DNA from 2 places in the Desulfofundulus sp. TPOSR genome. Region 1 is predicted to be linked to the other one. Evidence: riboswitches for the same ligand, from Rfam matches in the RefSeq annotation. Region 1 holds a riboswitch; the other holds the start of a gene.
The links. Region 1 has a riboswitch for cyclic di-AMP ahead of G7K71_RS13410 (LysM peptidoglycan-binding domain-containing protein). Riboswitches for the same ligand answer to the same signal wherever they lie in the genome.
Positions count from the first base shown of each region.

Region 2: it holds a riboswitch for cyclic di-AMP, as region 1 does, so the genes downstream of both, eam (glutamate 2,3-aminomutase) here and G7K71_RS13410 (LysM peptidoglycan-binding domain-containing protein) in region 1, are expected to answer to the same signal.

Region 1 covers NZ_JAAOEF010000003.1:515,059-520,896, forward strand. Annotated here, with positions in the region: gene spoIVA (stage IV sporulation protein A) at 1-107, shown strand, start outside; gene G7K71_RS13395 (homoserine dehydrogenase) at 210-1,499, shown strand; gene thrB (homoserine kinase) at 1,519-2,433, shown strand; gene G7K71_RS13405 (hypothetical protein) at 2,461-2,784, shown strand; cyclic di-AMP (ydaO/yuaA leader) riboswitch at 2,884-3,044, shown strand; gene G7K71_RS13410 (LysM peptidoglycan-binding domain-containing protein) at 3,044-3,859, shown strand; gene G7K71_RS13415 (AarF/ABC1/UbiB kinase family protein) at 4,135-5,829, opposite strand.
Region 2 covers NZ_JAAOEF010000001.1:328,445-334,282, reverse strand. Annotated here, with positions in the region: gene ileS (isoleucine--tRNA ligase) at 1-1,247, shown strand, start outside; partial or broken gene G7K71_RS01740 (hypothetical protein) at 1,884-1,985, shown strand; gene G7K71_RS01735 (sporulation protein) at 2,046-2,843, shown strand; cyclic di-AMP (ydaO/yuaA leader) riboswitch at 2,916-3,092, shown strand; gene eam (glutamate 2,3-aminomutase) at 3,233-4,495, shown strand; gene G7K71_RS01725 (helix-turn-helix domain-containing protein) at 4,648-4,872, shown strand; gene G7K71_RS01720 (alpha/beta-type small acid-soluble spore protein) at 4,961-5,284, opposite strand; gene guaB (IMP dehydrogenase) at 5,520-5,838, shown strand, end outside.

The DNA.
Region 1 (5,838 bases):
AAAACAAACTTTATCGCATGCCGGAAAATGCCCGGGCAAAACTGCAGGAAACCATTCAACGCATCGTCAACGAGGGAAGCGGTGGACTTATCTGCATAATTATTTAACCGGTTCCAAGCCGGTTTTTTATTTGCCCTCAACCAGTTAACGATGATAAAATATTCATGGCTGTACCAGGGACAAGTGTTGGAAGGAAGGAGAGAGGATTTTTGCAGCAAACGATAAAAGTAGCGCTTTTAGGCCTGGGAACGGTAGGCCGCGGAGTTTACCGCATTCTTACCGGCAATGCGGTAAACATTGCCCATAAGGTGGGCGCACCTGTGGAAATCTCCCGCATCCTTGTCCGCGATTTAACCAGGGACCGGGGCATCCTGCTGGATCCGGCCCTGCTTACTGATAATTATCAGGATATATTAGATGACCCGGAAATTGACATCGTGGTGGAGGTAATGGGAGGTATCCACCCGGCGCTGGACTATGTCATGGCCGCTCTGAAGCGGGGTAAAAGTGTGGTTACGGCCAACAAGGACATGATTGCCCTGCACGGTAAGGAACTTTTTGCCGCCGCCGCGGCCAGCGGGGCAGGGCTGCTTTTTGAAGGCAGCGTGGCCGGAGGAATCCCCATCATCCGTCCTTTAAAGCAGTGCCTGGCGGCCAACCGCATTCAGGAGATTATGGGCATTATCAACGGTACAACCAACTACATGTTGAGCAAAATGACCCGGGAAGGAGTGGATTTCGACCGGGCACTGCGGGAAGCGCAGGCCAAAGGTTACGCCGAAGCCGATCCCACCGCCGATGTGGAGGGGCTGGACGCGGCGCGCAAGCTGGCCATCCTTGCTTCCATCGCCTTTAATTCACGTGTCACTTTAAACGATGTTTATGTGGAAGGCATCAGCAAAATCACAGCCAGGGATATTGCCTACGCCCGGGAGTTGAATTATGTAATCAAGTTGCTGGCCATTGCCAAGGAAACTTCCGAGGGCATCGAAGTGCGGGTGCATCCGACCATGATCCCCCAAAATCACCCCCTGGCTTCAGTTAACGACGTTTTTAATGCCATTTTTGTCCGGGGCGATGCCGTGGGTGACACCATGTTTTACGGCCGGGGCGCGGGGGAATTACCCACTGGAAGCGCCGTTGCGGCGGATATTATGGATGCGGCCCGTCACATTATACATAAGGTGCCGGGCTTCATCGGCTGCACCTGTTACGAAGAAAAACCAATCAAGCCCATGGCCCTGACCGAAAGCAAGTTTTACATTCGCCTGATGGTAGCCGACAGGCCGGGAGTGCTGGCTTCCATAGCCTATGCCTTTGGGGATAAGGAAGTCAGCCTGGCTTCGGTGATTCAAAAACACACCGATGGTGACAGGGCAGAAATCGTCATGGTAACCCACCGGGTGCGGGAACAAAACCTCCAGGATGCTTTACACCTGGTGGAATGCCTGAGCCCGGTGGACCGGATCGCCAACTGTATTCGGGTAGAAGGTGAGTAGAAAGGGGCAGGGTAAGAGAATGGTCCGTGTGCAGGTACCTGCCACCACGGCCAACCTGGGTCCGGGTTTTGATTGCCTGGGGATGGCTTTGAAATTTTATAACATAGTAGAAATGGTACGCCTGTCCAGCGGTCTGGTTATTGAAGTGCACGGGGAGGGCGTTCAGGACATTGCCCGGGATGAAAGCAACGTGGTTTATCGGGCAGCCATGTATCTCTTCAAGCAGGCAGGCTTTGATCCCGGGGGCCTGCGTATCCGTTTGATCAATCACATTCCAGTGGCCCGGGGGTTGGGCAGCAGTGCCTCGGCCATTGTGGGCGGCCTGGTGGCGGCCAACATTCTTTCCGGAAACAAGCTTTCCTACCGGGAACTGCTCACCATGGCCTCGCAGCTTGAGGGCCATCCCGACAACGTGGCGCCGGCCCTTCTGGGCGGCATTGTTATTTCCACTACGGTGGAAGGGGAGATCCGCTACGTGAAAATAGATCCCCCTCCCGGTCTGAAGGTGGCGGTGGCCATACCCGATTTTCACCTGAGCACCAGGGCTGCCCGGGAGGTATTGCCCCAGCATGTCAGCCTGGCGGATGCCGTTTTTAACCTGGGGCGGGTAGCCCTGCTGGTGGCCGCCCTGCAGCAGGGGAGACTGGACCTGCTGGCCACGGCCATGGAGGACAGGCTCCACCAGCCGTACCGCGCCTCCCTGGTACCCGGAATGAAAAAGGTGCTGGCGGCAGCCCGCCTCGCCGGAGCCCGGGGAGTTTGTTTGAGTGGCGCCGGACCGAGTATAATTGCCCTGGCCGACAGCAATTTGGAGCTTATTGCCCGGGTGATGAAAGATACCTTCCGGGAAAGCGGCATTATGGCCCGGGCCCTGGTTCTGGAGCCCAGCCCGGTTGGTGCCCGGGCCCTGGAAATTAAGACAAAACCTTCGTAGCGTCCCCATTTGGAGGGGGGAATTTCTTTGTCCGCATCTAAGCGGCCCGACTTCGAACAATTCCGCGATGCTTTGATAGCATTAATCAAAGAACACGTAAAACAAAAGGAAATCGGCCCTTTTTCTCCCTGGCTGGAGGTAGGCGATGAAAGTACCAGGGAGGCCATTTTGCACGCCTTTAAAAGCCGGATGGAGTCCGCCTATGGCGTGGAACTCGTAGTAGAGCCCCATCTGGTTTCCCTGGACCGGCCTGTAGAAAGTATTGCCATCCAGCTGCACCATGTTTTTAACACAATCTTTCTGATGGAGCAGATTAACGCCAGGATCAGGGCAAGGCTGCGCAAGAGATAATTACCACCGTATCCTGTTCATGCCGGGGCACTGCCAACCTGGCATTATTTGTCACTTGGCATTTCTGGCGACAGGCCTGTATAATTACACTTGTAATGGAATTACCAGTGGCCGAATCCTCGGGAAGCCCGGGGTACGGGGGAATTTTATCCGGAGCGGGGTGAATCCGCGCGTTATTAAGGAGGTGAAAACAAGGCGCGCGGTAGGGTGCCCTCTACCCGAACCCATCAACTAACCCCGGAGGCCGGAGGAGGGAAAAATGAACAGGCTGTTGCTTTACGCCCGTTACTTTCTGGCAGTTGTGGCGGCACTCGTGTTGCTGCCCGTGGGTGCTGCAGCGGCGGCCACCCATACCGTCAGCCCCGGTGAATCCCTGTTCCTGATCAGCCGCGCCTACGGAACCACCGTGGATGCCCTGCGCCGGGCCAACGGTCTTTACACCGACCTGATTTACCCGGGACAGCAGCTCTACATTCCGGTAGGGAATGAAAAGAGAAGTCCGGTTACATATACCGTACAGCCAGGGGATACCCTTTATCTGATTGGCCTGCGTTATGGCGTGAGCTTTCAGTCAATAAAAGCAGCCAACGGTCTTGGAAGTGACACGATCTACCCGGGACAGAAACTGATTATCCCCGCTGCGAATAGTGGGGGGACAAGCCCGGCGCCGGTAAGCCGGGGTGCCATCAGCTCCGGTCCCGTTAATTATAGCCGTTCCGACTTTGACCTTCTGGCACGGTTGATTACCGCTGAAGCCGATTCCGAATCCTACATCACCAAGGTGGCAGTAGGAGCAGTGGTATTGAACCGCGTAAAAAGCGGCATTTTCCCGAATACCATTCCCGGGGTCATTTACCAGGTGGACGAAACTGGATCTTACCAGTTTGAGCCCGTATTAAACGGCTGGATCAACCGTCCGGCCAGCGAGGAAGCCAAACGGGCTGCGCTGGATGCCCTCAACGGGGTTGACCCCACCAACGGCGCCCTTTACTTCTTTGAATCCTGGGTGCCGAACAGCTGGCTGCAATCGCGTCCTGTAAGTGTGATTCTGGACAGCTTTACATTTACTTACTAGTTGAATACTTAGCTAAAGACAGATTTTGTAACTTCCATAAAGAAGTCGGCCCTGCCTGGTGCAGGGCTTTTTTTGCAAACGAAAGTTAATAAATTTTTAACACAAGCGTAGTAACTTTTACACATTTGTGGGGTAAAATCATAAATATGACAGAGCCGCGATGCAGGAGGTGTCTTTATGCATAGATTTATCCTCTTCGTACTGCTTCTGGCCTTGATGGTGATCATGATCCCGGGCCTGCGTCCGCCGGGGATTATTTAAAAAACCGCCCGGGACTAAAATTTCCGTGAGCGTAAAATGGAAAAGATCAGGGCCACGCCCAGCACTCCCCCGACAACAAAGGCAGCCTCCGCTACGGGCAAGCCCCAGAGAATGGTGTAACCCCGCCCCAGCAGCAAAGAAGAACCCACGATCAAAGAACCCAAAAGGATTCCCAGGACCAGGCGGTTAACCATGGCGTTGAGCTGGCCAAACATGCGGTCCAGGTCCGGGTTTACCGCTTTTATTTTTAATTCACCACCTGCGGCCAGGTCCAGCACCCTGTCCAAGCGGTGGGGCACCCTGGTCAAAAGCTGGTGGTAATCCTCCAGGTGCTCCAGGAGCAGCCTCTTTATCCCCGGCAGGCTGAAACGACGCGCCAACAGGCGTTTGCCCATGGGACGGGCAATCTCCACGATACTCAATTCCGGGTCAAGCTGCGCAACTACACCTTCAGCAGTAACCAGGGACTTCACCAACAGGGTGAACTGGGTGGGAACCCGGATACGGTATTTAAAGGCCACTGCCATTACATCCCCTAAAGATTCGGCCAGGCTGATCCGGCTCAAGGGTATCTCATAATATTTCTCCCTCAGGGCGTCGATATCCCGGTGCAGGGCGGCCCGGTCAACGTGGGGCGGCACCACACCCAGGCCTTCCACCGCCCGTACCACCTGGGCAGTGTTGCGCCGGACCAACCCCAAAACCAGAGCGCCTATTTTTTCCCGCATCTCTTCATTCAGGCGCCCCACAATGCCAAAGTCCATAAAAGCTATCCTCCCACCGGGCAGGGCGGCCAGGTTACCCGGGTGGGGGTCGCCGTGGAAAAAACCGTGCAGCAGGATCTGCCGCAGCAGGGCGCCGGCCAGGTGCCTGGCCACCACCCGCCGGTCAAAGCCGCCGCGGGCCAACTCTTCCGGATGGGTCAGCTTGACTCCCTCTACGTACTCCATGGTCAGCACCTTGCTGGTGGTGTAATCCCAGTAAACCACCGGAAAATAGACGGTATTATCCCCGGCGAAATGTTGCCGAAAGGTATCGGCATGGCGCCCTTCCACAGTAAAGTCCATCTCTTCCCGCAGGATCTTTTCAAACTCCTCCACCATTTCCTCGAAGCGATAAAGCTCCCGCCAGGGTCCATGCCTGTCCACCAGCCGGGCCACGTCATAAAGGATTTCAATATCCGTCAAAAGAATTTTTTCCGTACCCGGCCGCTGAACCTTGACTACCACCGGCCTGCCGTCCCGCAGGCTTGCCCGGTGGACCTGGCCGATGGAAGCGGCGGCCAGGGGGGTAGCTTCGAAATGGGCAAAGATTTCTTCCAGGGGCACTCCCAGCTCCATTTGAATGCGCTCCCGCACCTGGGCGAAGGGGAAAGGAGGCACCTGGTCCTGGAGCTTTTCCAGTTCGGCAATATATTCCGGAGATAGCAGATCGGAGCGGGTGGAAAGCATCTGCCCCAGCTTGATAAAAGTTGGGCCCAGTTCCTCCAGGGCCTGGCGCAGCCTTTCGGGCGGGGAGGGCCGTTCCACAACCCTGAGTGACCCTTTGTCGGAGAGCCGGCGAGCCAGTTTGTGCCGGCGGCTAAGGCCCAGGAACTCGGTAAGACCCAACTGGTGGGCCAGATAACCGAAACCGTGGTGCACCAGGACGTTGGTTATTTCCCGGTAGCGGGCAAAATGTTTGTACCTTTTGCGCAGGTGAAATTGCATGACTATCCT
Region 2 (5,838 bases), on a different contig from region 1:
AGTTTACCAAGGAAACCGATATCATGGATGTCTGGTTTGACAGCGGCACTTCCCACGTGGGCGTGCTGGAGCAGCCGGACATCTGGCCGGAACTGCGCTGGCCGGCGGATCTCTACCTGGAAGGCAGCGACCAGCACCGGGGCTGGTTTAACAGTTCCCTGTCCACGGCGGTGGCGGTACGGGGTCGGGCTCCGTACCGGGCTGTGCTCACTCACGGTTTCGTGGTTGATGAGCAGGGCCGCAAGATGAGCAAATCCCTGGGTAATGTTATCGATCCCCTGAAGATTGTCGATCAAATGGGTGCCGATATTTTGCGCTTGTGGGTGAGCTCTGCCGACTACCGGGGTGATCTGGCGGTATCGCAGAACATTCTCAAGCAAATGACCGAAGCCTACCGCAAGATCCGCAATACCTGCCGGTTTTTATTGGGGAACCTGTATGACTTCGGACCCGGCGACCAGGTACCCTATGACCGGCTTCCCGAGATGGATCGCTGGGCTCTTTTGCGCCTGCACCGGATGATGGAACGGGTGCTGGCTGCCTACAGGGATTACGAGTACCACGTGGTTTTCCATACCATTCATCACTTTTGTACCATTGATATGAGCGCGCTGTATCTGGATATGATTAAAGACCGGCTCTACACCACCCCCGCCCAATCCCCGGAACGCCGGGCGGCCCAGACTGTGCTCTACCAGGTATTACATGCACTGGTACGTTTGCTTGCCCCCATTTTGGCCTTTACCACGGAGGAAATCTGGCGCTATGCCCCCAAAGAAAAGGAGGCGCCGGTAAGTGTCCAGCTAACCGACATGCCCCAGGTGAACGAGGATTATCTGGATGTGGAACTGGAAGCCAAATGGGAGCGCCTGCTGGGCGTGCGGGGAGAGGTTACCCGGGCCCTGGAGGCGGCCCGGCGGGAAAAATTGATTGGTAACTCCCTGGAAGCTGCAGTGGTTCTGTTTGTCCGGGAGGAAATGTACGATTTTCTGTCCAGGGTCCAGGATCTGCCTACCATTTTCATCGTCTCCGCCGTGGAGCTGAAAAAGTGGACCGGGGACCTGCCGGAAAAGGCGGTGGTTTCTGAAACAATCCCGGGGCTGGCGATAGTGGTAGAAAGGGCGCCGGGAGAAAAATGTGAGCGGTGCTGGATGTACCATCCTGGAGTCGGCCAGGACCAGGAGCATCCCACTCTGTGCCCCCGCTGTGTGAGGGTCCTGAGTAACCGGGGCGGAGCACTGGAGTGAGCGGAGACCAGCGTACCGGCATTAGTTCAAATAAGAAACCCTTCTCCATTGGAGAAGGGTTTCTTTTTCGAGCCGGTAATGACCTGCGCTACAGCCATTACGCATCCCTGCATAGCCCACGGTAACCTTTCGGCTACCGCGGACCATTACGGAACCCGTAAAGACCTTTGCTCGACCAGTACAGATACCTGGGAAGCCTGATGCAATCTCTCGACTGCACCAGACCTCTCTATTTTAGTCGTAGTCGACAAAAATATTCCGGCACCTGTACTGATCTTAGCTCGATCAATGGATATCCCTTACGACCCGGCAGCAGTCCTTCGGACTGCTGCCGAGCCTGCAGGAACCTCCATTGATCTGCCCGCCGGCTGGTATCGAGCCTATGCGACCCGATATCAACCTTTGGCCGACTGCTACAGAGCCATTTGCGACCCTGTAGCAGTCTTGGCTCGGCCATTACCGACCCTGTTGTTCGTATTATTACCCTTTCATCAGGTTATATGCAACTACTTCAATGGTAAATAAAACCAAATTACCATCCACCCGCTCACATTCCGGGTGACGGCTTAACCGAACTTAACCTGCCTTCCAGGCGGTTTTTTTCTTTCAAGATGTTTTGAGAAAAGGCGTAAAGTAGAAAACATCAAGGCTACCGGTGCTCAAGCGGTGGTTACGGGCTGTCCTTCCTGCCGTCTGCAAATTGAGTATGGTCTTCTGTTTGCCAACGGCAGGAATTAGTTGCCCCCACAACGAATAATTAGCAAATGGCCAATTTACTGGGGGGGAGGGTGGGGGTTTTTGAGTTTATGGGATAACTTAAAAAGGAAAGTTTTCCCCGATCTCTCCCTGGATGTGCGCTTGCCGTCCCTGGAGTATGTCCAGGGAGGGACGATACAAGGGGAAGTTCTTTTGAAAGCGGTAAAAACTTCCCGGCGCATCAAGGGGATACAGCTGGAATTATTGGAGGAATGGCATGAGGGAGAGGAAGGGGAGAAGAGACGTCACCGGCAAAGGGAAACCGCGGTCAAAATGGACCTGGCCAGGGAAGTGACCGTAGATCCGGGCAAAGTATTGGAATTGCCTTTCACCTTGCACCTGCCCTTGAACCTGGTCATCAGCAGTGATCGCCACCGTTGTTTTTTGCGTGTACAGGTGGTGATTGCCTTTGCCCCCGATGTCACCCGCATGATCGAACTGACCATAAGGCCTTCCCCGGCCATCACTGCCGTATGGGAATCCTTGTCCTGGCATTTGGGTTTTGCCTCCTGTGGTCTTACCTCTACTTCCCGGCAGCAGGTATTTAAATTTTGTTCCGGTCCCGGTACACCCACCGATTTTCGCCACATTGAACACATTGAAATGATTTTTGTAAACGAAGAGGACGGACTGCGCATTCACATGAAGGCAAAGGTTGACCTGTTAGGCAATCTTGATGCCGATAATTATTTCACCCTTTTCATTCCCTATCAGGAAATGTTCCGATCCGATGGTACGCCGGCTCACCAATGTATTGGTGAAAGAGTTATCCGGCGTTTATGGGACGCTTTGAGGCCGGTGGGCAAAAGCCACTTAACCGGAAAGGAACCCAGTTGCTGATTATACTCAAAAACTATTTACAATTTGTTCTAAAGATGATACAATTTAAGGAAGTTAACAATTAAATATTTTATGTCCTGAACGCTTAATTCTTTACCCAAAGAAGCGGAGGACCCATTTTCCTGGGGTGAATCCCCCTGGAAACGAGGCGCCCTTGATGCGTGGCGTTGTACCAGGTTTCCCGGGGGTAGGGTTATCCTTTCAACCCGAACCCGTCAGCTAACTTCGTAAGCGTGGAAGGGAGGACATGTGCTTGGGCTGGCACACGGCTTTTTTTCTCTGCCTGTGTGTCGTAGCTGGGTATTTGCTTGCTGTCTTCCACCCCAGGAAAGATTCCTGGGGGTTTTTTTTACGTGTTTGGCAAAACATTGCATAAGGAGGGGTTAAAGATGGCAATTTTTCCAATGCCTCCGGCTGGATTTGATCCCGAAGAAAAACGTCGCATCTCCCTGGAACGGGCTCGGGAGCTAAAAGAGCGTATTCGCGATTACCTGCAGGTTAAAGATAAGATATTAACCGGTCTTGATCTGGCAGAACCGCTGGAAGCAGCCCGGAAAAAAATTCTGGCTATTTTCAATGCCGGGAAAGAGCAGTGGGCAGACTGGCACTGGCAAATGGCCCACCGCATCACCAATGTGGACCTGTTGAGCCAGATCGTGGACTTAACACCTGAGGAGCGGCAAAGTATTGCTGAAGTGGGAAAACGTTTCCGGTGGGCCATTTCTCCTTACTACGCCAGCCTGCTGGCCGTTGACCGTCCGGGTGGCCCCATCTGGCTGCAGTCAGTGCCCCAGGAGGCCGAGTTGAACGATAGCGGTGGCAGTGAAGATCCCATGGCCGAGGCTTTTACCAACCCGGCACCGGCCATTACCCGCCGTTACCCCGACCGACTGATTATCAATGTAACCAATCAGTGTGCCATGTATTGCCGCCACTGCCAGCGGCGCCGCAATATCGGGGAAATAGACCGGCACCAGCCCAGGGAAGTCCTCAAGGCAGCACTGGATTACATCCGGTCTAATCCGGAAATCCGGGACGTGCTGATTACCGGCGGCGATGCCCTGCTTTTAAGTGATCGTTGCCTGGACTGGTTATTGAGCGAACTGGACGCCATCCCTCACGTGGAAATAAAGCGCATCGGGACCAGAGCCATTGTGACCATGCCCCAGCGCATTACCCCCGCGCTGTGTGCCGTCCTGGAAAAACACCCGCCCATATACATCAACACCCAGTTCAATCACCCCATGGAGATCACACCGGAAGTAAAGGAGGCCTGTGATCGCCTGGTTAAGGCGGGTGTGGTTCTGGGCAACCAGGCCGTATTGCTGAAAGGGGTTAACAATAATCCCCATGTGATGAAAAAACTGAACCAAACCCTTTTGCGCATCCGCGTCCGTCCTTATTACATCTTCCACGCCAAAGAGGTCAAAGGAACCAGGCATTTTATTACTTCCGTGGATGAGGGAATTGAGATTATGGAAAAACTGAGGGGCTACACCTCCGGGTTGGCCGTACCAACCTATATCATCAACGCCCCGGGTGGCCTGGGGAAAACCCCCGTGTTACCCAAGTATATGGTGTTCCGGGACGACAAGCAGGTGGTCTTTCGCACCTGGGAAAAAAAGATCATTTCTTACCCCAACCGCCACTAGGGAAAAACGTGCCGGCACGGGTTTACCGTGCCGGCTTATAGTTATTGGGTTTCGGCAATTGTTTATGAAACACCGTTGTATTATCGTAAAGTAATAATAAAACTTTACCCATGGGACAATATAAAAGAAAACAGCAGTCTGGAGTGATGGCCATGGAGGAATACATCCGTTCCCGCGTCCCATGGAGTACCGAACCAAGCCTTAAAACAAAGACCGGGGAAGTGGGCATAGATTTTGATGAATTCATCGAAGGGTTGGAAGACGGCAAGAGCGATGCGGAAATGGCCGCTGAATTTGGGGTGACCGAAAAACTTATTTACCATTTGCGCGACCGTTTCGAGCGGTATGGTATTGGTTCCATTATGGGGCAGGATTAGAGCCAGATTTTTGTTTTTTCCGTTCTTCAAACAGATTCCATTGTAGAAAAGAATAGGGAGGTGGTCAGGCCACCTCCCCGGTTACCAACTACTTGAGCAGGTTTTGTTCGGCAAACAGAATCATCTGCCGGACCATATTGCCGCCCAGTTTGCCGCCGATACGTCCACCTACGGCGCCGCAGGCCCGGGAGCTCAAGTCTCCCCAGTAACCGTTTTTAATGTGTGGCGTGAGTCCCAATTCTTGAGCGATTTCGTACTTCATTTGATCTAAAATGCGGTTCCAGTTCTGGGGAGTGGCCACGCGCTCACCAACATGCAACGGATACCCCAGTTCATTGGCTATCTCGTATTTCAGGGCATCCAGGCGGGAGTCAGCTGCCGGTACCAATAATTTGTTTTGACGATTTGGCATGCGGCAACACCTCCTCACCCTTATTATTTCCGTCCGCATAGATGATCATCCTGTCAGTTTAAGGAGAATTGCAAACTGAGTCCTTTAGAAAAAGGTCCTGGGTTTACAGATTTAATTAGCCCAGGGCCCTGGTATTTTATGTTAAAAAATTTAACTATACTTTCACGCACAGAAGGGGCGGGTTGTGCTATAATAGACGAATATAAAAAGGGCAAGAATTGAGGAGGGATTTATGCTGTACCCAGAAAAATTTGCCAAGTTCGGCCTTACCTTTGACGATGTTTTGCTCGTTCCGGCAAAATCCGAGGTATTGCCTGGGGAGGTGGACACCACCACTTACCTCACCCGGGATATTAAGCTAAATATCCCCCTGATGAGCGCTGCCATGGATACGGTGACCGAATCCCGCATGGCCATTGCCATTGCCCGGGAAGGCGGGATCGGGGTAATCCATAAAAATATGTCCATTGAACGGCAGGCCCTGGAAGTGGACCGGGTCAAGCGCTCGGAACACGGAGTAATTTCCGATCCCATTTTCCTGTCTCCGGAGAGCC